One region of the Paenibacillus kribbensis genome, then DNA from elsewhere that is predicted to be linked to it. Evidence: riboswitches for the same ligand, from Rfam matches in the RefSeq annotation. Region 1 holds a riboswitch; the other holds the start of a gene.
The links. A riboswitch is a leader RNA that binds a small molecule or an ion and turns the genes downstream of it on or off. The one in region 1 is predicted to bind ZMP and ZTP.
Positions count from the first base shown of each region.

Region 2: it holds a riboswitch for ZMP and ZTP, as region 1 does, so the genes downstream of both, B4V02_RS20655 (bifunctional 5,10-methylenetetrahydrofolate dehydrogenase/5,10-methenyltetrahydrofolate cyclohydrolase) here and B4V02_RS01945 (TIGR01440 family protein) in region 1, are expected to answer to the same signal.

Region 1 covers NZ_CP020028.1:421,436-436,268, reverse strand. The annotation lists gene B4V02_RS01950 (serine hydroxymethyltransferase) at 1-1,108, opposite strand, end outside; gene B4V02_RS01945 (TIGR01440 family protein) at 1,180-1,767, opposite strand; ZMP/ZTP riboswitch at 1,977-2,058, opposite strand; gene B4V02_RS01940 (low molecular weight protein arginine phosphatase) at 2,137-2,721, opposite strand; gene B4V02_RS01935 (manganese efflux pump MntP) at 2,822-3,382, opposite strand; gene B4V02_RS01930 (L-threonylcarbamoyladenylate synthase) at 3,558-4,679, opposite strand; gene spoIIR (stage II sporulation protein R) at 5,033-5,725, opposite strand; gene B4V02_RS01915 (FtsW/RodA/SpoVE family cell cycle protein) at 5,987-7,180, opposite strand; gene prmC (peptide chain release factor N(5)-glutamine methyltransferase) at 7,256-8,155, opposite strand; gene prfA (peptide chain release factor 1) at 8,159-9,226, opposite strand; gene ychF (redox-regulated ATPase YchF) at 9,560-10,660, opposite strand; gene B4V02_RS01895 (GNAT family N-acetyltransferase) at 10,793-11,284, opposite strand; gene fni (type 2 isopentenyl-diphosphate Delta-isomerase) at 11,281-12,381, opposite strand; gene B4V02_RS01885 (DMT family transporter) at 12,583-13,074, opposite strand; gene B4V02_RS01880 (Crp/Fnr family transcriptional regulator) at 13,106-13,807, opposite strand; gene B4V02_RS01875 (DMT family transporter) at 13,871-14,296, opposite strand; gene cls (cardiolipin synthase) at 14,560-14,833, opposite strand, start outside.
Region 2 covers NZ_CP020028.1:4,636,112-4,650,944, forward strand. The annotation lists gene B4V02_RS20635 (deoxynucleoside kinase) at 1-378, opposite strand, end outside; gene B4V02_RS20640 (response regulator transcription factor) at 551-1,150, opposite strand; gene B4V02_RS20645 (sensor histidine kinase) at 1,147-2,280, opposite strand; gene desA (Delta(5) desaturase DesA) at 2,363-3,418, opposite strand; ZMP/ZTP riboswitch at 3,639-3,724, shown strand; gene B4V02_RS20655 (bifunctional 5,10-methylenetetrahydrofolate dehydrogenase/5,10-methenyltetrahydrofolate cyclohydrolase) at 3,842-4,708, shown strand; gene B4V02_RS20660 (cyclodeaminase/cyclohydrolase family protein) at 4,705-5,340, shown strand; gene B4V02_RS20665 (stalk domain-containing protein) at 5,575-7,089, shown strand; gene B4V02_RS20670 (ABC transporter substrate-binding protein) at 7,220-8,212, opposite strand; gene B4V02_RS20675 (winged helix-turn-helix transcriptional regulator) at 8,422-8,814, opposite strand; gene B4V02_RS20680 (NAD(P)H-dependent oxidoreductase) at 8,963-9,637, shown strand; gene B4V02_RS20685 (S-layer homology domain-containing protein) at 9,755-12,688, opposite strand; gene B4V02_RS20695 (hypothetical protein) at 13,102-13,806, opposite strand; gene B4V02_RS20700 (DUF3953 domain-containing protein) at 14,113-14,316, shown strand; gene B4V02_RS20705 (amino acid permease) at 14,416-14,833, opposite strand, start outside.

The DNA.
Region 1 (14,833 bases):
CCATACCACGGGATGTCGCAGCAGGAGTACCAATACGAATTCCGCTGGTAACGAACGGACTGGTCGGGTCGAAAGGAATCGCGTTTTTGTTCACCGTAATGCCCACGGAATCCAGTACATGCTCTGCCTCTTTGCCTGTAATGTTCAGATTACGCGTATCCAGCAGCATCAGGTGATTATCTGTACCACCCGATACGATGTTAATTCCCTCTGCCAGCAGTGTCTCAGCCAGCACCTGTGCATTGCGAACCACGTTTTGTGCATAGGTTTTGAAAGAAGGCTGGAGCGCTTCACCCAAGGCAACCGCTTTGGACGCGATCACATGCATTAATGGACCACCCTGAGTACCTGGGAAAATCGCCTTGTCAATCGCCTGTGCCCACGCTTTGCGAGTCAGAATCAATCCGCCACGCGGACCACGCAGCGTTTTATGCGTCGTTGTGGTTACAAATTGAGCATGTGGAACCGGGTTAGGGTGAATACCCGCTGCCACCAGACCGGCAATATGTGCCATATCTACCATGAACAGCGCACCTACATCGTTGGCAATGGAAGCAAAGGCTTCAAAATCAATGGTACGCGGATATGCGCTCGCTCCGGCTACAATCAAACGAGGGCGATGCTTGAAGGCCGCCTTGCGCACTTCGTCATAGTCAATGCGGAAGTCGTCTTCACGTACGCCGTAAGCAACAAAGTTATACAACAAGCCGGAAGCGTTAACGGGACTTCCGTGTGTCAGATGGCCGCCATGTGCCAAATTCATACCGAGTACGGTATCACCGGGTTTGAGCGCTGCCAAATATACCGCCATGTTCGCTTGTGCTCCAGAGTGAGCCTGCACGTTGGCATGCTCGGCACCGAACAATTCTTTGGCGCGATCACGTGCAATGTCCTCGACGATATCTACGTGCTCACAGCCACCGTAGTAACGTTTGCCTGGATAACCTTCAGCATATTTATTCGTCAGTACGGAGCCCATCGCTTCCATAACCGCTTCACTGACGATGTTCTCGGATGCGATCAGCTCGATATTGTGGCGTTGCCGTTTCAGTTCAAGTCCCATTGCTTCCAGCACTGCCGGGTCACTATTACGCAGATGTTCCATCATGATTGATTACTCCCTCTCCATAGTCAATTGTTGGGTATGCTAAATACAAAACAAACAGTCCACGCCAAATGCTAGTCACAGTTTCCGCCGTCTTCTTGTTCAAGGGTGTACACTGCCCGTTGTCCGCCAATCAGTGGAGGGCGCGTGTATGCCGCAGTCACACGTGCTTCGCCAATCCAGCGAAGGCTTGGGCGAAACGGAACGGCTATGGGGCGCAGATGCATGCCGATCAGCGTCTCGCCAATGTCTATCCCGGCATGTGCCTGCACGTTCATCGCCAAACACGCATCGTCCAGTGACCGATAGGCAATGGCAGCCATAGAGCCGCCTGCCGTACGGACAGGAACGGCGGCAACTTCCATGAATCCCAGCCGCTCCAGCACAGCCCGCTCTACGACCAGTGCACGGTTCAAATGCTCGCAGCATTGAAACGCCACGTCAAAGCCATATGCTCGGCGTACGGACTCTACTCCAGCCAGCAACTGCTGAGCCACATCGAGCGCCCCAGCCGTGCCAATCCGGCTTCCAGCCACTTCACTCGTGCTTACGCCAACAACCAGCAAGCGACCAACTTTCAGATCAGCCGCTTCAGCGAGTTCCCGCACGACAGAAGCGGTCTGTGCCTCAAGTGAAATCTCACGATCCAATTGTCCTGCCATTGGAACCTCCCTTGGTTGAACAGTCCATCAGAGACAAGGCATGGTCTCATGCCTTAAGTTCAACACACTTTCTCCTGATATCATAATCTGACTATATTATAGCCGATGATTCGGATTTCGAGCAGAAAAAATGGAAGAACAAGAAGGCAGCAGAAGATCCGGAATAGCTCATATACGAAAAAAGAGCAGTCCACACCAATGTGGAATTGCTCTTTTGCCCAGGCGACCGGCCGTATATCCGATGCTCCATCGTGGTTAATCCCACTGTTGTCGCCAGTTACACCGGATTCTCATTTTTCCACCTTATCTTAACGGATTAACCGCCGAAAATCAACAGATTCCGTACAAATCAGATGAGCAACACCGACTTTATTCGGAGGAAGCCTTTAACTTGTCGAGCAGCTTATGCAGTGCCGTGCGGATTTCCGCCGCTGTGACATCGTAATCCTCCCGCGAACCCCCGAATGGATCGGAAATATCAAAGCCCGGGATACGTTGGTGCAGCTCAATCATTCGCTCACGCTCCTGCGCCGACAGCTCTTGTCCGAGTGAAGCCATCAACTGTTGTGAAGCGTATAAGCCATCTAATTCCTGTACATCATCCAGCACTGTATCCCGATCTTCCACATATTCCTTGAGCGTAAAAACTTTGTCCGCCGCATGGGGAAACCGCTGAATGACATGCTGCTTATGACCTTGCGTCAAGGTTAAAATCAGATGGGCCCACTCGGCAAGTCCGCCGCTCAAAGAGGTCGAGGTCATCCGATCCGAGATATCTTGGTCCCGTAGAACCGCCTCTGCGTGCCGAGATATCGGTGTGCCTTCCATCGCAGCCACTCCCGCAGAGCGCACCTCCAGCTCCAATCCGTGTTCAGCAGCCAGCTTGCGCAGCATTCCTTCAGCCATTGGACTGCGACAGGTGTTCCCTGTGCATACGAATAAGATATGCTTCAACGTTTTCACCCCCCGTATGTTCAAAATATATAAACAGAGGACACTATCATCCTAAGCCTTTACTATCATCCTGTATTATTTTACACTTTCCACGCTAAAATCAAAACATAAACATAAAGCCAAACGCCAGCAAAATAGCACCGCCCACGGCTTCTCCGTAATCCCCTAGATTACGGCTGACCTTGCGACCCAGCAGCAATCCCAGCATCGCCATCGCTCCTCCGCAAAAGCCAAACGCCAGAACACTCAGCACCAGATCACTCTGGAACATCCCCAGCGACACCCCTACAGAAAACGAGTCGACACTTACCCCAAGTGCAAACAACAAAAGACCCAAAGGTGAACGATGATCCAATACTTGCACGCCGTCCCCCTTGAAGGAACTATATACCATATGCCCGCCTAAAAGGATGAGTAGCCCACCTGCAAAATAGGTCGTCACATAGCCCAGTAAGGAACTCATATAATGGCCTGTGAACATCCCCAGCAATGGCATCAGAATGTGAAAAAAGCCAATAACCGTACTGATGCGCAGCATATCCCGCAGGCGTATCCCCTTCATGCCGATCCCTACGCCCAGCGATAACGCATCCATCCCCAGCGCTACTGCCATGATCAGAATCGTTACAACCTGCCCGACATGGGCAGAGGCTGACAGCATACTCCATCCCTCCATTATCCGTCCTTTCTTGTACACGTTATGCGGACAAGGGGCAAAACAGTACAAGCATACTACGGATGAGCCTGTACGGGACGAGGAGAGATGAGAATTTTATTAAGAGCGGTTACGATTAGACTGAAATTCTTTCTGTTCTCCAGCAAAATATGAGAGTCTTCTAAAGACGAACAACTCGGTGACCCGCCGCTTTCAACAGACGGTTCATAACGGCGTCTCCCAATCCGTCGGTCGGACAGGATTCCGATAAAATATAAGTGACGCCGTCCTCATCGCAGCGGCGCAGCACGCCGTACAGGCGCTGCGCCGCCTCATGGAGCGCATCCCGCTTGCCCAGCGCGTAGACGCGCTCTCCGGCATAGCTGGCGGCATGCTCGTCAAACGCGAGCACCGCCGTGCGCTCTCCGCGTGTGCGAGCCTCCGCCAGCGCAGCGCGAATCCAGCCCGCCACCGCATCGGGCGACGGGCCTTGCACCACACTCAAGCGGCCGCGCGGCGCGTAGTGCGTGTACTTCATGCCCGGCGAACGCGGTGCCGGGCTGTCGGCGTCCTCGCCGGGCGAAGCAGCGGCCAGCGCCGGGTCGAGCACGACAGCGCGAGCGACCGCAGCGAGCTGCTCGGCCGTCACGCCGCCGGGGCGCAGGATGGTGACGGTTCCGTCGTCACCGGCCTGTACCACCGTGGACTCCAGCCCCACACCCGTGGGGCCTCCGTCCAGAATGCCGCCGATGCGGCCCCCCAGGTCCTCCTGCACATGCTGTGCAAGGGTTGGACTGGGCCTTCCCGAGCGGTTCGCGCTTGGTGCAGCCAGCGGACAACCGGCCTCCGCGATCAGACGCAGCGCTATCGGATGATCCGGCATACGTACGCCGACTGTGTCCAGTCCTGCCGTCACACGAAGCGACAGCGCCTGCGGCACCACCGGCAGCACTAGCGTCAGCGGTCCCGGCCAGAACGCATCCATCAGCGCTCGGGCCGTATCGTTTATGTTGGTTACCATACCGCTCAATTGGACAGGATCGGAAATATGTACAATGAGCGGATTGTCGGAAGGACGCCCCTTGGCGGCAAATACCGCTTCCACTGCTGTTGTACTGCGTGCATCAGCACCCAGGCCGTATACGGTTTCTGTAGGGAAGGCTACCGTCTCTCCCGCCTGGAGCAGCTCGGCGGCCTCACGGATGCCCTTTTCCGCCGCAATCCGAGCCTGTCCAACCCCCATTTCACCGGAGACATCCTCTCCAATCTCACGAACCGCAACCGTAGTATCAGCTTCTTCCATGCCAGCAGACGCCCTCTTGGCAGTTGCAGTCATATCCGCTTCGGGAACCAAACATCTTACATCCCACCATTTTGTATGCGAAGCCTCCACTGTCTGCTTTAGCTCGTGAATCCCTTGTTCATCCAGCTCCTGCTTGGGCTTCTCCTTCTGTGCAAACGCTCTGTGCAAATCTTGTATTGGATTCAATTTATCGGTCATATCAGATCATCCCATATCTTATTGTCATACAGCCCGATTCATGTTGCTTGGTCTCCAAAGAAGCCTGCTTTGAAAACTCAATTGAATCGGCTCTGCCATGTGTATATATACTGTACATCCCATTATAGCATATGGGAGACTTGCTACTCTCAAGATTAGACGAACAAGCCGCTCACCCAGCCCCACAACCCCATCAGAGCATCCCACAGAAAGAAACGTACTTCCGGTTCATTTCCATTCGCAGTTGTCTGACTGTCTCCGCGATTTGCTTTTGCCGCTGCCGTTTGTGCCGTTGCCTCCCCACTGCCTGCATCAATAAAACACAACGGTGGAAACAGCACGCACCACCAATTTTGCCCTTTGCCTTGCCCCAGTGTGACCCGGAGGGCCTCATAATTCCCAGCAGGATAGACAAGACCACCATACATTTTCGTCGGAAAAGGAACACTTGCCAGTTCCACCCGATACTGATATGCAATGCCACGCCGAGCCAGCTCGGCACCTACCAAACGATTAATTTCAGGCAAGTGGGCAGCAATCAACGCTCTCGCCTGATCCAAGCTTTGCGGGTTTTCCAGCTTACCCACCCAGGCATTCATTTCCTGCACGATGGCGTCCCGTATGTCGCGCTTGACCAGTTGATCCTCCGGGCGATCTGAATTGGCTAAAATGCGCAGCCGGATGGATTCATGTGGAATCACTCTCGCCCCTGTTGTTGTCACTCCTGACGTTATAGGGCCTCTGGTTCCTGCGGTCATGGCAGCATCCGTTTTTTGACCTTCCCAGGACATCATTAAGATCGAAATACAAAATAGGATCATGGCAGCTTGCTTTACCCAGCTTTTCATCTTCGTCCCCCCAAACCCAAACTCTATCATGTCTATCAGTCTGTCCGGTTCGGGAGAATCTAAACCTATGAATCTATGTAAAATATCAGAGCAAAGACTGGTCCATGATCATCTGCGGATAGGAAAAAGTCCAGATTTCGCAATCTGGACTTTTTTTGCTGTACCGTTTTACTTTATCCGCATTTTGCATAATCTGATTCCCAACGCTCGGAAGCGCAGCATATATTACGCATTAACCGTTCCATCCACAATCCATGTACACTAGGTTTTTTTTGCCTTCGTCAAGCTCGCTCTGGAAGGCTGTGGCAGATCATCCTCCAGCTCCTGACCGTGGACCTTAATACTCATAACCAAGCCGATACTAGCCATGTTAATGAGCAGCGACGTCCCCCCGTAGCTGATGAACGGGAGCGTAATCCCCGTGAGCGGCATGATGCCCAGAAACGCGCCGATATTCTCAAAAATCTGGTATAGCAGCATGGACACAATACCCACGATAAGATACGGTCCGGCTCGATCACGGCATTCCAGTGATATCAGGATCATTCGGTGAATTAAAATAAAATATAACAAGAGTAGCACCGAGGAGCCTACAAAGCCAAATTCCTCCGCTACCACTACAAAAATAGAATCCGCATACGTATAAGGAACACGCCCGGATTGTACCGAGGTTCCCTGCAGAAAGCCCTTGCCCATCATCCCGCCAGAGGCAATCGCCAGCTTGGCGTTTTTGGTATGGTAGGATGCCTTCGCGGTCGCTTTTTCCGGTACCAGCCAAGGGTCCAGACGCTCTACCCAGTGACTGCGCCCAATCCCCTTCATAAACGAATCAATCTCATCGTGAAACGAGATATAGGCTTTGAGTCCGCCGCCAACAGCAACTGCAAATATGGTAAACCCGATCAGCGCATGGGATGCCTTCACATTCCCAATCCATAGCATACCGATGACAATAACGATGTATCCGAGCGCGTTACCCAAGTCATTTTGCGCCATCACCATAGCAAAAGGAACAAAGCTCACCAGAGCGACTGGAAGTACGTCCTGAACAAAATACAGCCTGCTCTTGCGCTTTTTGATCAGCATGTACGCCAGAAAGATGATAAGAACCAGCTTGAATACCTCAGCAGGCTGAAGGTTCAAGCCACCAATTTTCAAGAAGCCCTGAGAGTTGTTAACCGTCCCGCCAAAAAAACCGAGCACGAGCAGGAATATTCCGCCTCCATATACATACAGTGCTTTTTTTATAAATATTCGAAAATCGACCACCGCTATACCCAAAATCGCCACAAAGCCTAATATATAATATCCGATCATCTTCTGGTAATCGTTGCCGTGATCCGCCAGGTTTGTAGGACCTCGACCTGCGCTGTATACCGTTATGATACTAATCGCCATGAGCAACACCAGAATAAAGATAACCGGACCATCAATTTTTTTCAATTTCTGAAGCATGATTTCCCCCTGAGCCGTTTCTCGGTCATACTCCTCTTATTCTAAAGGAAAGACTCGCAAAAAGAAAATGCAGCACTACTCCGAGACACCTAGGACATGTCGTTCAATCCCTGCAAGGTCCGGAACAATCAAAATTGTCTTCCAATGACCCGCCTGCTCCAGCAACGCGGCCACATCTCTGGCCTGTCCCATGCCCAGTTCAAAGCCGATCAGCCGGGGCGGAGCTTGAAGGAGCCCTAGCTGCTCCAGCATCGCCCGATACGGGCCAAGCCCGTCAGGGCCGCCATCCAGCGCCATGCGCGGCTCATGGTCGCGTACCTCCGGCTGCAAGCCAGCGATGTCGGCAGCCGGGATATACGGCGGATTGGACACGAGGATGTCCACCGCCGCACCCGCGAACGGCGTTAGCAGATCGCCCTCGCGGAATTCCACGGCTGCGCCGTTCGCAGCGGCATTGCTGGCCGCCATTTTCAGCGCAGCAGCGGAAATATCCCCCGCTGCTACGCGCCAGCGCGGGCGCTCAGCCGCCAGTGTCACGGCGATCGCGCCGCTGCCCGTGCCGATATCGAGCGCCTGCGGAGCGCCGTTCGGCCACAAACGATCGCCGTGCTGGAGTATGGCCTCGACGAGCAATTCCGTCTCGGGGCGCGGGATCAGCACCGACGGCGAAACTGCGAACGGGCGGCCATAAAACTCCTGCCGTCCGATAATATACTGCGCCGGCTCGCCCGCTGCTTTGCGGGCTATGGCCTCTTCCCACATCTCTTTGCCAGAGACAGGGAATGGATCAGCCAGCGCAGCATAGAAGGCCGTGCCCTCCAGCCCAAGCACATGCTCCAGCAACAGGCGGGCGTTATGCTGTGGCTCCAATACGCCACAGCCTCCTAAAAAAGAAGAAGCCTCAACTAAGGCTTCTCTGATACTTATACTCCGATCCGGCGACATTCGATATGCACGATCACGTTCGTGTCCCAAGGCTTAAACCTCTTGTTCCATCAAATCAGCCTGCTCCGCAATCGTGAGTGCCGATACGATCTCTTCAATCTCTCCGTTCATCACCTGATCCAGCTTGTGCATAGTCAAGCCAATCCGGTGATCTGTTACACGGCTTTGCGGGAAGTTGTAGGTACGAATGCGCTCACTGCGATCCCCGGTACCTACTTTGCTCTTGCGCTCGCCTGCATATTTGGCTTCCTCTTCCTGACGCATCATATCCGAAATGCGGGCGCGCAAAACCTGCAACGCCTTCTCCTTGTTGGAGTTCTGGGATTTGCCGTCCTGGCAGGTCGCCACAATGCCTGTTGGCATATGCGTCACACGCACGGCGGATTTTGTCGTATTGACAGACTGACCGCCCGCACCGCTGGAGCAGAAAGTATCCACACGGATATCCTTGTCTAAAATTTCGATATCCACTTCCTCTGCCTCAGGCATTACGGACACCGTGGAGGTAGACGTATGAATACGTCCGCCAGATTCCGTCGTCGGAATCCGCTGTACGCGGTGTGCGCCGCTTTCGAATTTCATTTTGCTGTATGCGCCGCGTCCGTTAATCATGAAAATAACCTCTTTAAAACCACCAAGGTCATTCATGTTCGCATCCATCAGCTCTACACGCCAGCCTTGGGTATCTGCATAACGGGTGTACATCCGGTACAAGTCCGCTGCAAACAGTGCGGCTTCGTCACCACCCGCAGCACCACGAATTTCGATAATAACGTTCTTATCATCGTTCGGGTCCTTTGGAAGCAGCAAAATACGGATTTTCTCGTCCAACTCCCGTTTACGAGCACTCAGTTCTTCAATCTCCATTTTGACCATTTCACGCATCTCGTCGTCCAGCTTTTCACCCTGCATGACTTTAGCAGCGTCCAGCTCTTCAACGACAGTTTTATATTCGGTATATGCTTCATAAGCAGGCTGTAAATCAGACTGTTCTTTGGAATAATCTCTAAGTTTCTTGCTATCGTTCGCCACATCCGGATCGCAGAGCAGTTCGCTCAGTTTATCGTAGCGGTCCGCCAATGATTGCAATCGGTCCAACAAGCGATTCACCTCTTCAGTTAAATTAATATGAACCAGCATCAAATTCACTGGCTACAGCTCTTTATTATAACAACTAATCAGTTAATTAGCTACTATAAATACTTGCTAATTTGGGATTTTTGCAAAACTCCGCAAATCCATTGGAGTCGGATGCACAAAATCCTGAATAAACTGAATGCAAATTTTCAACCAAGAAAAGAAATGCGAAATCAAATAAAAAGCCGCCGCCCTTGACAGGCAGCGACTACGTAATTAAGTACATGCAGGAAACACATATACAATTACCTAATTTGTTTGTATATCAACACCGAATGCTATACGCTGAAATGCATACTAAACATTAAAGCGGAAATGCATAACGTCTCCGTCCTGTACCACATATTCCTTGCCTTCCAAACGAAGCTGACCACGTTCCTTGGCCCCGTTCATAGACCCGGCAGCGACCAAATCATCGTAGGATACAACCTCGGCGCGAATAAATCCGCGTTCAAAATCCGAATGGATGACGCCCGCAGCGCCTGGTGCCTTCGTTCCTTTGTGAATGGTCCATGCGCGTACTTCCTGCACACCTGCTGTGAAGTACGTATACAGTCCCAATAAGCGGTAAGCTGCTTTGATCAGACGGTTCAGACCGGATTCAGCCAGTCCCAGCTCCTCGAGGAACATCGCCTTGTCTTCGCCTTCCAGCTCGGCAATTTCAGACTCTACTTTGGCACTGATCGGTACCACTTCAGCATTTTCCGCCACTGCAAATTCACGTACCTTTTGCACATATGGATTGCTGTCAGCTTCCGTTACACCATCTTCACTGACATTAGCCGCGTACAGTACAGGCTTCATCGTGAGCAAATGAAGGTCGCGTACAATGAGACGATCTTCGTCCGACAATTCTACGCTACGCGCAGGTTTGTCAGCATACAGCGATTCCTTGATCCGTTCCAGTACTTCAACCTCTTGGGCGTATTGCTTGTTGCCGCCCTTCATGTTTTTGCGGGAACGTTCAATACGCTTGTCTACACTTTCGATATCCGCCAGAATCAATTCCAGATTAATAGTCTGAATGTCGCTGATCGGGTCAATTTTGCCGTCCACATGAGTAATATTCTCATCTTCAAAGCAGCGCACCACATGAACAATTGCATCCACTTCACGAATATGCGCCAAAAACTTGTTACCCAAACCCTCGCCTTTGCTGGCACCACGTACAAGTCCTGCAATATCAACAAATTCAAAAGCCGTCGGCACCGTTTTGTTCGGTACGACCAGCTCCGTCAGCTTATCCAGCCGCTCGTCCGGTACTTCAACGACCCCTACATTAGGATCAATTGTACAAAATGGATAATTTGCGGATTCCGCCCCCGCCTGCGTTATTGCGTTAAACAGTGTTGACTTCCCCACGTTCGGCAAGCCCACGATCCCCGCTTTTAAAGCCATAATCAGAACAACTCCCGTTTATATAAAATATGCGTTATACCATCTGTTAGTTTACCAACCTACATTATATAGGAGAACCTATACATGCGGCAAGCATACAGCTGTGGAATTAGGATTTTGCTGCATCCCTATTTAAATTTCTTTGCTCATCTGGATATCCGTAACCCGATAACCCGACTTGCGATATACATGCAAAGCTCGCTCATTATGCCCGAATACGTGCAGACCGATGCGAACCGCGCCCAGCTTGCGGGCTTCCTGTTCCAACGCCCCCATCGTCAACGTACCCAGACCTCGCCCCTGATACGAATCGTAAACGAGGATATCCAGCAAAAAAGCTTCTTTGCCTTGCGTACCTTCTGTAATGTTGAACCAGATATATCCCGCTTCCTCCGGGTTCTGACCCGCACCACCTGAATATTCAAGCATGTACAAGTGAGCATGGGGTGTATCCAGTCTTTGCGGCAAATATGTTGCAAAGCTTTCCTTTGCCCGTTCCGGCGCTTCTTCTACCGTCCACGTGCCTGCCTGGATTTTCTCCTCCGCGTAATCCGCGAGCGAGCGCTGCTCAAAGCGTTCATACTGCTCTGCGTTCATAGGAACCAATCTGATAAATCCACTCATCCATTCGCCTTCTTTCTTAGTCTGGTCGTGTCTTTAAGACCTTCAATCCCAGCTGCTCCGATGCCAAACATGACTGTACGCAATTCCAGCTCCACCTGCTCTAATCGGGCTTCCAAAGCCTCGCTGGAGGCGACCGCCGAGCCAAGCAGAGAACGTCCGAAGCCTGCCATGTCAGCGCCCAAAGCAAGCGCCTTGGCGGCATCGACACCGTCTCTCAATCCACCGCTGCCGATCAGAGCACCATGGGGCTGAGCGGCTTTGACTTCTACGATGCAATCTGCGGTGGAGTTCCCCCAATCCGCAAACGCTTCCGCCGCCGCACGGCGTACAGGATCGGGATTGCGGAATTTTTCCACCTGGCTCCAGCTTGTCCCGCCCGCGCCAGCGACATCAATAAAAGCTGCACCCGCATCATATAGTCTGGAGGCCGTCTCGCCATCAATGCCCCAGCCTACTTCCTTGACTCCTACAGGCACTGAAAGCTGACGACACAGCTCCTCGATACGGCCAAGCAGACCACTGAAATCTAAATTCCCTTCGGGCTGGAAAATCTCCTGCAATCCGTTCAAATGCAGTACCAGCATGTCAGCTCCGGCAATTTCCACAGCACGACGACAATCGTCCACACCAAATCCGTAGTTTAGCTGTACCGCCCCCAGATTGGCGAAAATCGGTATACTAGGCGCTAGACGGCGAACCGCAAAGGTTGAAGCCAATTCTTCTCTTTCTACCGCAGCCCGTACCGAACCTACGCCCAACGCCCAGCCGCGCTTCTCAGCCGTCTCTGCCAATCGCTCATTAATCACTCCCGTCTCAGCGCTGCCGCCTGTCATGGAGCTTATGAGCAGCGGTGTGCGCACAGTGCGCCCCAGAAAGGCAGTATTCAGACACACATCGTCAAAATGCAGCTCAGGCAGTGCGCAGTGCTTAAAGGCATACCGCTCCAGTCCACTGGTGATGCCTTGCCCCGCCACATCTTCTTGCAGACAAAGACGGACGTGTTCCATCTTCCGTTCACCTGTCCGCGCGGCAGGCAACAAGGATCCAGTCCTGCCGGAACCGTCAGGTGGTCCTTTTTTATGCTCTGCATTACTCATCTATATTTCACCTCATCCAAGTCGCTCTGTTTATCGGTATCGGGGCCATGAAGCACAAATAAGACCGTTCCCGAACACGGTAACCGATCTATTTATCGTCTCCTATTTCAGAGCCTTTAAAAACGTCAATTTAAGATATCTTCATTGTATCATGGATGGAAAAATATATACATCACAAGATATAGGCCATCTTGCCTCAATTCATCCCTTCAGTGAGTCAGGTACAGGCGTAATGTTATCTGGTTGTTCCTTTGTACGACCTTGGCCAAGCTTGAATACCAGAATGCCACCGATAATGACCAGTACTCCGATCAGCTTGTTGAAAGTGAACGGAATCTTTTCCAGTCCCAGCCACCCCAGCGAATCCCACAACAAAGCAGTACCTAATTGTGCCGTCAATACAACCGAGATTGCATAGGTTGGGGCAAGCCGCTTCATCCCTTGTACCAGACAAAACACGACGCCGACACCAATCATTCCACTGAACCAGTACCACAGCTGCATATGCTGCAACGTAAATGTATTTTTCCCTTCAAAAATAAGACTTCCGAGCAGAGAAGCCAGAAAGCCTGTGCCCAGCACCAATGTGGTTGTAGCCCATGAACCTGTCCGCTCATTCACCTTGTTGTTGAATATCGTTTGCAAACTGACCAAAGCACCCGCAATGATCGCCAGTACAATCCCTAATAACATGATTTCATCTCTCCCCTGATAATCCTTTGGTTTATAAAGACTCGTAAATATTCTGGCCTGCCAGCTCGCTTAAACCTTGTCTGTCCCGAATGACAATGTAGCCTTTTGTCCGCTCAACCCATCCCTCAATCATCTTGCGTATGACACGGTTAAGATGCCTGTAGCTGGTTCCGATCAGATTGGCCACATCTACCAGACTGGATACCCGTAATTCCTCATGAAAGGCGGAATCAGATTCCTCAAAAGAAACGGATAGCAGGTAGCTCGCCAGCCTGACTTCGACGGGGTACATGAGATTAAAATTGGAAAAGTCGGAGTCCAGGCAAAACTTTCGTGTGACAACATCCAGTAAAAATTGCAGTAAAGGGGCATAGTCTCTTCCGTATTTATGCATCCATTGATGGTGGATACCGATCACATAGATCGGAGACACTGCCTCTACCGTGTTGATTACGTGACTACTGCGAATATATTCAACATCTCCAATGACTTCGATTGGTTTTTTGAAGCAGAGGATCAGGTTTTTGCCTTCTGTAGAGCTGGTATAAATCTTGACCTTGCCCTGTACCAATATGTACAGATGTTCAATGGTATCCCCCTGTGAACAAAGCTTTTCCCCTTGTTCCAAACGATGCAACGATAAATGAGGACGCAGTGGCTCATAAAGTATGGATTCCAGCTGATGCAGGTGCAAAAAATGTTGCAGTTGCTCCTGGTCCTGAATTTCTCTCATTCCTAAGCTCACCTTCAATTCTGCGTTCTGGACTTTTTCAACGAATAACGAATGAAGTTCTAGTTAGAGCTTCAAAATAATCACACCCGCGATCATCATGCCAATGCCTATAAATTGCGGCAGCTTCATCTTTTGCTTCACTAGACCGAACCATCCCCTGATATCTGCCAGGAAGGTTAAACACAGCTGGGAAATCAACAGAGTCGAAATCGTGAACGTTACCCCGATATGCTGAATAGCCGTAACTTCACTGAATATAATAATAGCTGCAAATGCGCCACCCCAAAGATACATCGGCTTTACCTGTTTCATTTCGGCCACATGTCCGTCCCGTGTAACCATCCAGACCAAGGCAGCCAAAATAAAGCCAGTTAATTGAGTAACCGTAGCTGCCTGCCATGTACCGATATCATGACTGATTCGTGTATTCGCCACCCCTTGCAGCGTAATGCAAGCGCCTCCTAGAAAAGCAAACAAAATTCCTCTCATCAATCGTTATTCTCCCCATGTAAATGACGTTTTTATATATTAAAGTATAGGGCAGACTTCCAATAAAGGACATATGTCCTTAATCATTTGGAAAACGAATTGTGGGTGGCCGCTCCAGCGGACAGCAAGCTGACCCGACAGGTTGCGGCCTATTTTGATAAGCTATGGAATAACCAAGGGGCAGAATACAGTCTGGATCTGGCGGCTTACGAGGATCATTCAACCTTTTGGAAAAACATCTTATACTGGCATGCTCCCCTCACCTACAAGAGTGGTGAAAGCAACCGGGCAAGTGATTCCATCAAGCGTTTGAACAGACGCTTTTTCATAAATTCCTCGCGCACAATTAGGCTGGCAGAATTCAAGTCCCGTTCGTAATCCTTCACCATCTGCTGTACACTGCGCGTTTGGATCAACAGGGCATTGACTTCAAAGTTCAAATGAAAGCTGCGCATATCCATATTGGCTGTTCCAATGGTCGCAACCTCTCCGTCAACAATGAGCAGCTTGGAGTGAAGAAACCCTTTTTCATATTCA
Region 2 (14,833 bases), 1.6 Mb from region 1:
AATGATAATGTCCGGCTTAGGCATGTCATCTGTCAGCAGGTGATAAATTTTACGATATTTTTCAAGCTTTATACCCTTAAGTGTGCGTTCGGCAAAAATCAGATTTTTGTAGATATGATAGTCAGAAATAACAGGCTGAGCTTTCTCGAGATATTGCAGGCCGGTGTCCTCCAGCTGCTTGTATCGGTTGCAGAGAAAGAACATTTCCAGTTGAAAGCTCCATTCATCTATATTTTGATAAAATTTATCGAGAAACGGGTTCTCCTCAACAATTTCTTTAATGATCGGCATATGCAGCTCGGTTGAAAGCATCGAAGCCAACGTTGTTTTACCTGCTCCGATAGGCCCTTCAACAGCGATAAAAGGGGCATGTTTCATGCGGTTTTCGTTCCTCCTTGTACTCCAGTCCATCCTGTGGACAACTATCCTATTGTATCACAAGGAAGTATGTTAAAGGCATATCAAATCTATGGATAAAACAAAAAAACAGAGCTGCCATATCCTGCTTCATAGCCATCTCTGTTTCTGCTCAAATATTTCTGCCAGTCACTCATTTAAACCAGCCTTTTTCATTAAAACGTGTAATCGCCTCAATCCGGTTTTTGACACCCAGCTTGTCGAGAATGACTGAGATGTAATTGCGCACCGTCCCTGTCGTTAAATACAGTTCACCAGCAATCTCCTTCGTGTTCTTCCCATCAGCAATGAGTGCCAATACGGTCTTCTCACGCTCAGTTAACGGATTGACTTCGGCATAGGCATCATCGACCAGTTCCGGGGCATAAATGCGACGACCCGCTATAATACTGCGAATGGAGGAAGCCAGTTCTTCACTGGGACTATCCTTGAGCAAATAGCCGTGCGTACCTGCCTTGATGGCCCGTTCAAAATACCCGGGGCGAGCAAATGTGGTCAAAATCATCACTTTACAGTTCAATCCCTTGAGTTCTTCAGCCGCATCCAATCCACTCTTTATCGGCATTTCGATATCCATGATGCATATGTCCGGCTGGTGCAGCTTGACCAGCTCTACAGCTTCTTCCCCGTTGCTCGCTTTTCCGACTACTTTCATATCCTCTTCCAAGTCCAGCAGCGAAGCAAGAGCACCGAGCAGCATACGCTGGTCTTCCGCAATGACAATTCGAATCACGACCCCACCTCCTCGTTCGGCTTTTCAGTGATATTGGGCACTTTAATGACCAGGGTCGTTCCCTCATCTGAATGCAGCTCCATACATCCATTCACAAATTCGAGTCTTTCCTTTATTCCTTGCAGGCCATGTCCCCGAAAAACTGCATTTTCTCCCATAACGCCTGTCCCATTATCCTGAATCCGAAGGGTCAATTCCTTGCGAGACGGCTCAATGATGATGGAGCAAGCGGTGGCTCCACTGTGCTTAACCACATTGGTCACCGCCTCCTTCATACACATACTAAGCACATTTTCGTTCATTAATGATGTATGCTTCAGCTTCGGGTCGCCCTCCAGGGTCAATTCAATATGAGCAGCCTTTAAAATCTGTCGGATACGCAGCAGTTCATCCTCTAATCGCATGCCCCGCATTTGAGTCACCATTTCCCGCACTTCTTTTAACGCACTTCTCGCCGTAAGTCGAACATCGTTAATTTCATTCCGAGCCCGCTCCGGGTACTGATCCATCAGTTTGCCCGCCAGGTCGCTTTTCAGTCCGATGAGTGACAGCTTCTGACCCAAGGTATCGTGCAGATCACGTGCAATTCTATGCCGCTCCTCCAGCTTAATCAATTCCGATATTTTCTTATTGGCATCCTCCAATTGTACTTGAAGGCGATCACTTTTGTTACGATTAAAATTCGTGATTGGAAGAAGAATCACACCAATCAAGTTGAGCAAAATAAAAGGAATCTGCTTGATAAAAACAGGATTTTCAGAAACAAAACCATAATTGATCAGTCCAATCGTAACAACCATCAGAACAATATACAGTGTCGTGAATGCGGATTTACTTTTAATATTACCCATCAGATAAGCGATAAATATGGAAAAATACATATAGCTGAACAGCAGCGTCATAGTAATCGATATGACAATCTGTACACTGGTCCAGAAGTATACCAGCCAGCCCTGCGAAACAAAAGCCAGCACATAACAAGCAAAAAACACTAAAATAATGGCGGTGCCCAGAATAATATGACTAGTAGAGGAGGAACTGAAATAATAAAAGGGCAGGATGTAAAAGACAACCCACACATAAGGGCTAAGTCCCGTATTTTTTTGGAAAATCTGATACCATTTTTGCATCCTGCCTACCCTTCTCTCCTTCACATTCCTTTTGTCCCTTATCTTATCATATCGAAATGCGTACCAATCATTTTCTTTTTGTTCATTTTCTTTCCGTGCTCACTACAGGTGCAGGAATGGGTTTCGAAACAGCAACACGTTTGCCCAGCAGCGGCTTCACTTGTTTAAAGGTCAAGAAGGTTTTCGTGCTTTCATCCCAAAGCCGGAACTTCAGAGATTGCAGACTGCTGCTCATGGTAATGGTGGTCGCTTTTTGCAGTAGTGGTGTCGCTTCATGGGCTTTCTCCAAATTATAATTTGGCACTTTGGGACTCAAGTGATGGACGTGATGAAAGCCGATATTCCCCGTAATCCATTGCAATACTTTAGGTAGCTTGTAATAAGAGCTGCCTTCTACGGCTGCATTGATATAGCTCCACTCTTCATCATGCTCAAAATACGAATCCTCAAACTGATGCTGCACATAAAACAGCCAGATTCCCAGCATGCCTGAACCAAAAAAGATTGGCACCTGTATCAGCAGAAACGACTGCCAGCCAATAGCCCAGCACAACAATGCATACAAGGCGACGATAGATATATTTGTGATATAAGTGTTTATTTTTTCCTTACGCTTTGCTGTTTTGACGTTAAACCGATAGGAAAGCAAAAAAGTATAAATCGGACCCAATCCGAACATAACCCAAGGATTTCGGTATATGCGATAAGCCAGCCGTGTCCATGCAGAAGCCTGGGCGTACTCTTCCACTGTAAGTACCCACATATCCCCTGTACCTCTTTTATCGAGATTACTGCTGGTTGCATGGTGGACCGCGTGACTATTTTTCCATTGATGATACGGACAGAGCGTAATAACACCTGTAATCGTTCCCACAATGTCGTTCAGCCTGCGGCTTTTGAAGAAGGATTGATGACCACAATCATGAAAAATGATAAATGTCCTTACCACAAACCCTGAAGCAATAACAGTAATCGGAAGCGTCACCCAATAGGATACCGACAGACTGAGATAAGCCGCATACCATAGCAGGATCAGCGGACCCAAGGTGTTAATGAGCTGCAGAACACTGGATTTCGTATTTATTTTTTCGTAAGGAGCCATATTTTTTTTCAATTGGGCTAATGAAGGCTGTGCCATACTTAATGTTGATCCTCCTTTAAAAATGACGTCTGTACCTTGATCTTCGTCAGACGCACATGTAGATCTAACCTCAGTATAAGGAGCTGCCTCTGGCCGCTGTAGTCATAAACGTCAGTTCAGGAGTATGACATTTGTCATATCATTAAATCATTTAGCCATTTACCAATGGTTCACGGGTTTATTTTCGGGAGATTATTTGCTAAAATATAAAGCAAATAACGCTGTATGTGACTGGCGAAGTCAGTGGAATAAACCACGAGGGAGCATACAAACAAAAGCGTGCCGTTCGCCTGGGAGAAGTATTTGCAGAGGATTCGTCTATCCTGACGACCTTGTGCAAATACTTTTTTTTGTTTTACAAGACCATGACACCCTGTTGATTCCACCATTTGTGCGATAAATTCAGAGGAGGCCCGAACAATGGCTATCATTATGAAATCCAAAGAAGCAGCTGAGCAAGTGTATGCAACGATCCGTTCCCAGGTGGAACAGCTCAAACAGCAAGGACATCGTCCCCATCTGGCAACTTTATTGGTAGAAGGTGATCCTGCCTCTGCCTACTACGCCCGGACCAAGCAAAAAATAGCGGAGAAGCTGGGCATCTCCTTTCATCTCCATACCTTTGACCGTCATGTTAGAGAAGCCGAGCTCCTGCACCTGATCGACAGCCTGAACGAAGCTTCGCATGTACATGGCATTATGCTGGAATTGCCCCTTCCCCGACATCTATCCGCATCTGTCATTAAACAGTCCATCGCCCCGTACAAGGATATTGATGGAATTACCCCGGGTAATAAGCTGGCTACCGTTACTGGTGAAGCCGGGCTATATCCCGCTACACCTCAAGCCTGTATTGAGCTGCTCAAGCATTACGGCCACACCTTGGCAGGCAAAAATGTCACTCTAGTCGGCATCGGACAGACCGTGGGACTCCCTCTTTTTCACATGCTGCAAAGAGAAAATGCCACCGTCACCGCCTGTCATGCGGGCACACGTGATATTGCAGAACATTTGAGTCATGCAGATATTGCCTTCGTCGCAGTCGGATGCCCTGATGTAATTACATCGGATATGGTGCATCCCGGCCTAATTTTGGTAGATGCGGGAATTAACGAGACGCTGGAGGGAAAAATAGTCGGAGATGCCGCTGTAGACGTTGGAGAAAAGATACATGCCATTTCTCCCGTACCTGGCGGTGTCGGCACATTAACGACGGCCATCCTGTACAAAAATCTGCTCAAAGCGATTGAGCTGCAACAATACTCCCGAGAGGTGGTTTATTCATGAGTGAACTGTCGTGGAATGATTCCATTCGACAATTTCTGAAAGAGGCTGAAAGCGCAGCTCCTACGCCCGGAGGGGGAAGTATATCCGCACTGGCTGCGGCGCTGGGCGCGGCGATGACCTCCATGACCGCCAACCTTTCACAAGGAGAAAAGTTCGCGCACATCCACGAACAAATCACCGAAGTGATTCGCAGCATGGAAAGCCTGACCACACGCTGTGAGGAACTGATGGCCGCAGACATCCGCTCCTTTGAACAGTACATGACAGCGCTCAAGCTCCCCAAAGGAACAGACGAGGAAAAGCGTTATCGTACCCATTCTCTACAGACCGCGGTGATAGCTGCCATTGAGATACCAATGCGTCTGCTGGAAGTATGCCGGGACGGATTGTCCCATGCCTGCCGTATTGCAGAGACGTCCAATAAAAATGTTATTTCTGATCTTGGCATAGGCGCGATCCTGTTTGAAGCTGCTGCACAATCCGCCCTGCTGACCGTTGACATTAACCTTGCCTCGCTAAAGGACCTGGATGCCAAACAATCCTATGAAGCCAAAACAGCTGCGATCATCCGAGAAATTGCACAAATCAAAGAACAAACCTTATTGATTGTGCGCAGCCGAATCGCAAATTAGTCCGTTTATAGCAGGGTGAGCCATTGAGTTAACTTTTCCCAAATCATATTCTGCTTCCATGCTCAAAAATAGCCTCCAACCCCCGTCTCTGAACATGGGTTTGGAGGCTATTTTATTGGAATTCATCAATTTGTGGAAAACCTTTCTAAATATTCAACGTCTATGGATAAGGGGATATTTCCCAAGATGTTGGTTTTTATCTTATATAACTGATGAAGAAATGAGGAAAAGCGTATGAAAAGGCGGACTCTATTACTCAGTATGATCGCGTTATTGTTGTTCAGCTCTAGTGCATGGGCGGCCGAAAAAGAATCTACATCCCGTATTCGTTCCTATGATTCTGGGAGTCTGATTCAATCCGATGGAAGCTTGTGGTTGTGGGGCTATAATCAATCTGTTCCTACTCGCGTAGAAGGTAAGGCAAACGTTGTAAAAACATTTTCTAATATCTTCAACGAAGGCGATCTGGTATTTACCTTACAAGATCAATCCGCTTGGTATGTACCAAGAAATAATATTGCTGAATCTGTGAAATTCATTCCTCTGGAAAAAGTACAGAACCTCGCAGCTGTAAGTGGTTTAAATGATCACGTACTTGCCCTAAGTACCGAAGGCAACGTATATTCCGCTGATTGGCACAACAATGGCGACATCTTGGATCCTTTTCAAACTGTAGCTGGTATCGACGAGGTTGCAAATATAGACAGCTACTATGAAGAAAGACCAGAATATGAGGAAGGCTGGATTTTCTTAAAAAAAGACGGCAGTGTGTGGAAAAATACAAAAGGCTTGCAGGGCATCAAACCTATTTCCTCATTACAGGATATTACGGCAATCGCGAAAAACATAGCCTTAAAAAAAGACGGTACCGTGTGGACATGGCCCAAGGAATTCGATACAAACGCTGCCTTATCCGACACTGCAACGGCTTCGCAGATTCAATCCTTAACAGGAATCCAGACGATCAAATCCAATGGCCGTACCAACCTCGCGATAGATCGGCAAGGTCGGCTGTGGTTCTGGGGTGCTACAGTCACAGGCTACTCGGATAGTACTGCCTATCACAACGAAAATAATCCTGTACTGTTAACGGGTGTAAGGAATGTTAAAGACGCCTTTATCGTTGAGCGCTCCATCCTTGCACTAACCACAGAGGGGAATGTTTATGGAGCTTCCTTGGAAGGTGAAAAATTATCGTCAAATGCCCACTTTACATTACTTGCCCAAAATATTCAAAGCATCAAAGCAGGCCCAAGGCATGTGATCATGCAAAAAACGGACGGTAGCCTATGGGGCTGGGGGGTCAACAAACATGCGCAGCTCGGCATAGGGGATTATGAATTTCTTTACAGTACGCCGGTTCCTGTACAAAAACCGATTCTTGTCCGTCTCAACGGTACACCTGTCCCCCTGAGTAACGGTGTGATTACTCGAAACGGGCAGGCCTTCATTCCCCTCCGTTCTGTTTTTGACAAGCTGGGAGCCGAGGTCTCCTTTGACTCCAACAATAAAGTAGCGAAAATTATTCAGTCCAGGGCAGGAGCCACTCCTGTCTCTCTACAATTGAATCTCAAAACCAGCCAAACAACAGTTAACGGTAAACCTGTGGAGCTCACCAACCCTCCGTTCACGGTGAACGGTATTGCCTATCTTCCTCTGCGATTAATCAGCGAGACGCTAGGGGCCAAGGTAGATTGGATACAAAAAGAAGATACGATCACCATCACGGCTACCACTACGACGAAATAAGAAGATCGATCTGACGAATATGCTGCAGCGAAACCTGACATAGTAAATCTCAATAAAACGAACCAGTCGAAACATAATTTATGTTTTGGCTGGTTCGTTATTGCTTTGCTAAGGCCTGTACACAGTTTACTTATTTTTTAGCTTTGTTCTCTTTTTCTCTTTCAATCAGCATATCTACGATCATATCAATTTGTCCGGTAATTGCGATCGGATCATAACGATAATACGTATCAAAATCGTTAAAGAACACTCTATTGTTCTTCACCGCAGGGAGGTTCCCCCACACGGCAGACGATTTCAGCTGCTTGAGCGCGTCACCCTTTTTCTCCGGATCATAGGTCGTCAGAAACATATAATCTGCGTCATACTGCGGCAGTACCTCCATCGAAAGCTGTACGGTTTGTTCCTTGGAATTGGCTGTCTTCTTCGGCATATTCAGCTTGAGTGCATTGTATACAGCTTGTCCACCCCGGCCCGCATTATCTCCAAATATCCAAAGTGCATTCTTGTCCGTCAGCTCATACAGGCCGAAGGTTGCCTTTTCGTCAATCACGCCTTTAAGACGTGCGCGGCCTTCAGCAGCTTTTTTATCAAATGCAGCAATAAATTGCTCTGCCTTTTCTTTCTCTCCGGTGATGTCACCGAACAGTTTAACGGTATCGTAAATATTGGTCGTCGTTCCGTACGGAATATACAGAGTAGGTGCGATTTTAGACAAAGCCTCGTAATTCGTATCCTTCATAACCACGATCAGATCGGGTTTGAGTTCCAATGTCTTCTCCAAATTGGTCGGGTCACCCACTTCTTTGGTCCCTTTTTCCTTGAGCAAGTCGGTCAGAAAAGGATTTTGAAACGCAGTCGGCTCCACCCCCACCACATTAGCTCCTACGGACAATAATTCCCCACCGTAAAAATCCGTTACAATGCGCTGTGGTTTGACTGGAATTTGAATATCCCCTTTTACCGTTTTAAAGCTTCTCGTCTCAGCCGAAGTTGGCTCTTTCTTATCCCCTGAAGCTGGAGCGGAATTACTTCCATTATTGCTTCCGCTGCAAGCGCTAATGAATGCAGACAATACAAGCATCAAAGTAGTCAGCATAAAAAACGATTTTTTCTTCAACATATGAGCCCCCTATGTAATATGGAAATAGCCTTATATAGTTGTGATAATGATTATCAATATCGTAAGAAATATATCAGGCTGCCTTCATGTTGTCAACTAAAATTGATAGCATAGCCTAACTGGAATAGAACAGCTTCCTCAGTAGGTAAAAAGGGAAAAGACCTGTCAATGGATGACAAGTCTTTTGTCGTGAGGTCTGTCTCGGCATGCTACAAATTGGGGCTCGGATGTTGAAGGCGGCTGTCTGCTGGACGTTGCTTGGTTTTATAATTTTCTCCCCAGTCCTTCATCAGGTTGATAATCGGGATCAGAGTTCTTCCAAATTCAGTTAGGGAGTATTCGACCTTGGGTGGAACCTGCTGGTAAACCTCCCGATGAACTACACCGTCCTCTTCCAGCTCGCGCAATTGGAGTGTCAACATACGCTGTGTAATTCCCGGACAAATACGCCGAAATTCACTAAACCGCTTTGTTCCATACATGAGATGGTATAAAATAACCCCTTTCCACTTGCCCCCAATCACGTCCAGCGTGTACTCCACAGGACAGGCCTGATCATTTCCAGCAGGACATTCCCCAAAGCCGCCCTTCCGATTGCGCATAGGTTTTTCTCCCCCTTGGTAACATTTTTTATACTACAGCACATAAATGTGCGTACTTCAAAAACGATCATGTATATTCTAATATTAAGCATGTCACTTGGTAAGCGTCAATTCAATCCCTATCCCATAAATAAGGAGTGTAAAAACAATGGAAACCTTAACAAACACTAAACATCAAATCTTGTCAGCATATGAGTTCAGACATGCAACCAAAGAATTTGATAGTCACAAAAAGATTAGCGATTCCGACTTCGATTTTATTCTTGAAACTGGTCGTTTATCCCCGAGTTCATTTGGCTTTGAGCCCTGGAAGTTCGTTGTCGTCCAAAGTAATGCCATGCGCGAGAAGCTGCTGCCCTACTCCTGGGGAGCCCAAAAACAGCTGCCAACAGCAAGCCATTTCGTACTCATCCTCTCCAGACTGCCTAAAGATATGGCAGCCTCATCCGATTACATCAAGGGTATGATGGAAAACGTACAGCAATTGCCTGCTGAAGTTATGCAAGGCAAAGAGAAAGTATATGACGCCTTCCTGAAATCAGATTTTGGACTGGAAGACAATGAAAGGGCTATGTTCGAGTGGGCCTGTCGACAAACCTACATCGCATTGGGCAATATGATGACAGCCGCAGCTCAAATCGGCATTGACTCCTGTCCGATCGAAGGTTTTAATAAACAGGAAATCGAACGTATTCTCTCCGAGGAAGGCATCATGGATGCCGAGCATTTCGGTATTTCCTGCATGGTGGCTTTTGGATACCGTGTGAATGAGCCACGCGGAAAAACCCGGCGGCCTGTAGATCAGGTTATTGAATGGGTCTAACCACCAACGAATATCCTTCTCTAAAGCAAAGGGGCGTCCCCTAGCCATTTCCATGGCTTTGGGACACCCCCTTTTTCATAAATCTCAGGTCTTAAAAAATCCTGTCATTCCAATCACTTACTGATACTTTACTTCTTCTGCGAAGTAGATCTCCTTCAAACGATCCTTTACGCGCTGGATTTCATCTGCTGTTAACGGAGCCGTAGGATTTAGCTTGAAGTTCCTTCCGGTGACATAGCTTACATCCACTTTCGAATTCTTCTTGCCGTATGGCATCTTCGGAACCGGACTGCGGGTATAGTCCGTAAAATCAATAATGGACCATGCCGCATCTCCATCCTCCTTGGATAAAATGATCCGCTGTGAGGCGTTTTCAGTCCACAAGTAACGCAGATTGGCCGGCGAATTATTGGAGTCCATGGCCGTCTTAAAGCCGGAGCCCCTAAACATGAGTGAAAATTCCGAATGATCATTATTCGATCCAACTGACGATTCATAAATCTGTTTCAGCCCGTCCACGCCCACAATCTCGACCTCGCGGTCAGCAGGGAAGTGATTCACAAAGTTATCCCATATTTGAGACAGGTTATGTTTTTGGGCAAACGAGTTGATGTCCAGAATAATGGACATGTAGTTTACCGTATTTAAACGTTGATACGGATTATCCAGATATTGCTGTGCTATATACAGTTGTGGTGCCGCATCCGTTTCATTCACATATGGGTCACCTGGATGGAGCGTCCAGCGTGAGGAACCTTCTGTATAGCGTGATCCAATGGGATCAATCGTAACCGAGTTCATAAACACGATACCGCTATTATCGGTAAGCCCCTGTGCGGGAACAATCGGATTATCCTTATTGGACCAGTAAGGCATCAAAGGTGAACCCTCACCATACATGTTGTTAGCATTATACTGTGTTGCCGACCATCCCATGGCTGAAGTGATCTTATAATGATCTTTAAGCCATTGGGCCTGCTCAGGATTCACCGTGAAGCTGGTCAATGATTTAGGCAGATATTTCCGATACTGGTCTGTATCCATGCTTTCAAACACCGAAGGTGATCCCATCGTACCGCCTTGGTGCAGCTCATTGAGTGCATTATAACGATACATATACAACCACTCGTCCATCTTTAAATTCCATTCAGGAAACTCATACAGGTTATTCGCATACCCGTCCAAAATCCCGATTTCATCACCATACTGATCCACGTATGCCAAAACCTGTTTGAGCTGCGGGCGATTCGTGTCTTCAAAAACAAATGGATTTTCCATCGCCCAGGTCACTTTTAAGTTAGGACCAAAATGATCCATCAGCAATTGACGAGCCTGCTTAATTTGGTCTACCGTGGTCGCACTGCCTCCTTTTCCCTGCAGCATTATGGAGACAGCAAAATATTGCTTTTTGCGTTCTCCTGGTACTACAGTTAACTCGGCATCGGATATGAAATGAATTCCCTGAGATGGTGATTCAACCTCAATCTTGAACGGAATGACTGAGTTCACTGCCGGAATCAAATGCAGATTGGCAATACGTCCATTCTCATCAAATATTTCACTGGAATCCTCTATCCGAAGCTTCAAGTCTGACGGCAACGAGCCGGGCGGTATGACCTCTCCCTTTGCATTGTGAAATACATAGGGCATGCTCCAGGCTGCAGGGTCTAGATTAGTGGCCTGTGAAATGGTGTACGTCGCCAAGTATACGGACCTGATTACATTCGGAGCCTCTGGTGGAGGAGTCTTCTCCTTAACAATCAGCTTGGTCTGTGCTTTAAGCACCCGATAAGGTTTGGCAATGGTGACTTCCAACTCGACAGGAATCATACCATCTGCAGCAGGAATATTTTCGGCATGTGCGATTTTCCCCTGTTCATCAAACACACCTAATGCATCACTAAATGTATAAGTAACACTTGTAACGCTGGCAGCGGGAATGCTTACCGGCTGCCCTTCTTTGTAGAGCTGAAAGGACAGCTGATACGAAGGATACGTTTCCGGTTGATTTATGAGCTCCGGCGCCTTGATTACGACCTCATCCACTACAAAATCCGAAGAGTGATCCGGTGGTTTGGGACCAGGCACTGGTGGCTTGGGACCAGGTATCGGTGGCTTAGGATCGGGTACCGGTGGTTTGGGATCAGGTACCGGTGGCTTGGGATCAGGTACCGGTGGCTTAGGATCAGGTACCGGTGGCTTGGGATCAGGTGCCGGTGGCTCAGGATCAGGTGCCGGTGGCTTGGGCTTTGAGCTGTGTCTTTCAGGCTCCTCAATTTCCGGATTCACAGGTTGGGGCCTAATTTCCGGTGACAAGTCGACCGCTGGTTTGTCCGGTTCCGGCAGGCTGGGTAGCTGATTCGTCGTTCCAGCTCCGTTTCCTGACTCTAGCAAACGCTTGGCGCGCTCTCTCAGATCGTCACCGCCTAGCCATACCCGATATGCAACCAACGTGGCATCTTGTCGTGTTACAAATTTTTTGGGATAGAAATAATGATTCGTATCCCCCTCTATCAGCTCTAATCGCTCCATCAACCACACGCTCGTTTGTGCATAGTCTGATATATCAAATTGATCCACAAAACTGGATATACCAGCAGAACGAGTGTCTTCAGAAACACCAAGATACCTAGCATACCAAACGGCCATATCCTGACGAGTCATATTCTGCTTGGCACCAAATAATTGATCACTAATTCCTTTTGTAATGTTCTCTTTCTGCAAGATCTGAACATAAGGTAGAGCCCAGGGAGACACATCACGAAAAGTAATAACGTCCTTGTCATTCAGTGTACGCTTTAAGGTTTTAGCGAAGATGGTAGCCCATTCCTGCCGCGAAATAAACTGTACAGGTCGAAAACTGCCATCCTGATAACCCGTAACATAACCTTGAGCAGCCATGGCTTCAATTGCATCCGCTGCGTAGGAATGTTCAATATCGTTAAAGGCCCTATCTGCAAAAACAGGCACAGTATGTATACAGAACAACCAAACAGCCAGTAAACCAGTCATGTATTGCCTAATTCGTTTTAATTTTTTCTCACATCTCATTATGTTAGATTATTACACCTCCTCTATGAGATAGCATTGGATCATTTTCACCTGTTCCTTTGTTTCAACTTTGAAAATAACCCCACTTGTTTTCAAAACGAATTTTCATTTCCATTAACACCAAACTGTATATAATTAAATTATCGGAATAATCCCCCTGGAATTGAATAAGGCCAGTAAAAAAAAGTAATTCTGTCCTTATGCTAATTAATATACTTTTAAAGCCGTATATCCCAATCACTTAACAATGGCTTTCATTGGTAATTAAATGTTTATAGCCTTATTCGGCTATTATTTCGATCACGCACACAAATAAAACAAGAGATAACATCATGTATCCGCATTTGGCATGGAGAATACAAAATGTTATCTCGTTCTTGTGTAGATTTGCTTATTAAATCCTGTCTATTCTTTTAATTCACTTTTACTTCAGAACCTTTATAAACATAAAAGTAGCCGTTTAAAATTCCATTTGACGGATAAGCAGCAGGATCTCTGCCCTTTATTTGACCTACTAACTCTTGATTTATAAACGTAGGGGTTCCTTCTTCAATTAACGCTTCAGCAGACATTTCACTGATCGGTTTTACTGTACTGGACCGGAATGTAACTAAATAGACATCGTTAGCATTAAAATGATATCGACCATCAGTTGGAGTCCCCTCATAAAACAGCTCTGCCAAAGAAGCCGCTTCAGACCCTCTCATAAAAACTCGAATATCATCGGTTCCGTTCCATCTACCAGGAATTCCGCCTATTGGATTAACGTATTCCAGAATTTCTGGCTCCTTGTCGCGAATAAAATCAGTAACCGAATATTTATAAACTCCATCTGTTACACTCTTGGTCGCAACTCCGGTTGTTTTCCCTGTTCTATAGCCGCTGAACCCCCCATACACATTCGGGGTTTTGCTAATAGCAGCAAAGAACTTTTTCTGATCCATAGATGCAGCTCTTCCAGATACTGGTGTCAACTTGTAGTTCCTAACCTCAGTCCCCTTGTACTTCTCCCAAGTGTATTCATAATAATAACTCGCATGAGATACTCCACTGTTCCAGCCTACAGATGCCAGTATGATAATACCTAACATGAATAATAGTGGCCACTTTTTCAACATGATGCCCTCTCCCTCTTTTTCTCTTAATACTATGATTATCAGCATTATAGCGTTTTAATAATTATACTGACAGTTAAATTTTAGAAAGAAGTAAAAATAATTTATGTCCTTTTCACCTACATTCTACTTACTTTGTTCTTTATTCATTTGATGTACCACAGTCTGTCCTATAGAATATACTAGGTTCTATCGATTGCAGGAATGCTGAGGATGTTTAGCTACAGGAGGAAAATCAAAGGAAGGGTGAATTTACCTATGTTCAAGAAAATGGATATTTACAGAATCCTCACTCTCATATCTGCTTTAATGGTTGTGATCCTGTCATCTTTATCACTCGCATTTCCCGATACCTATAAGCACTCATACACCATCGCACAATTTTTTCTGGGCATTCTGTTTTTATTTTCAGGCATTTCGGAGTTTAAAGCGAAACGAAATCATATGGCTATAGCCAGCTTTATCGTTTCTTTTTTCACTTTTTTTGTATTTATATTAAGGCTGACTGTGTGAAAAGGATAACCTCACGTAAAAAATGCCGAGCGAAATCAGGATATAACCCTGAATAACACTCGGCAAATTTTACATATTTAACAAGCTTCTAGTTTTCCTCTAGTCTTCAATTCTCTGCCGCTTTCCTATGCCAAAGACAAAATATCCAACAACGACGAGCGCCATAAATGATGCACCCACAATCAATGACATACGTGTGTCTGGATTGAACCACATCCCTACGATCACTAGCAATAAGAAGACAATGGTGATGTAATTGCTGATTGGGAAAAAACGAGACTTAAAGGTATGATCCTTCATTTCATTTTTCCATTTTTTCCTGAATTTAAATTGGCTGATGGCTAACGCAAACCACGGTACCATGCCTGGAAGAACACTGGCGCTGTAGATGTACAGAAACAGTTTGGAATCAGGTAATAAGTAATTAAAAAGCACTCCGATCAGCAGTAGGGAAATCGTCGTAATAATACTATTTTTAGGGACACCGCTTTTGGAGACTTTTCCGAAAAACTTAGGG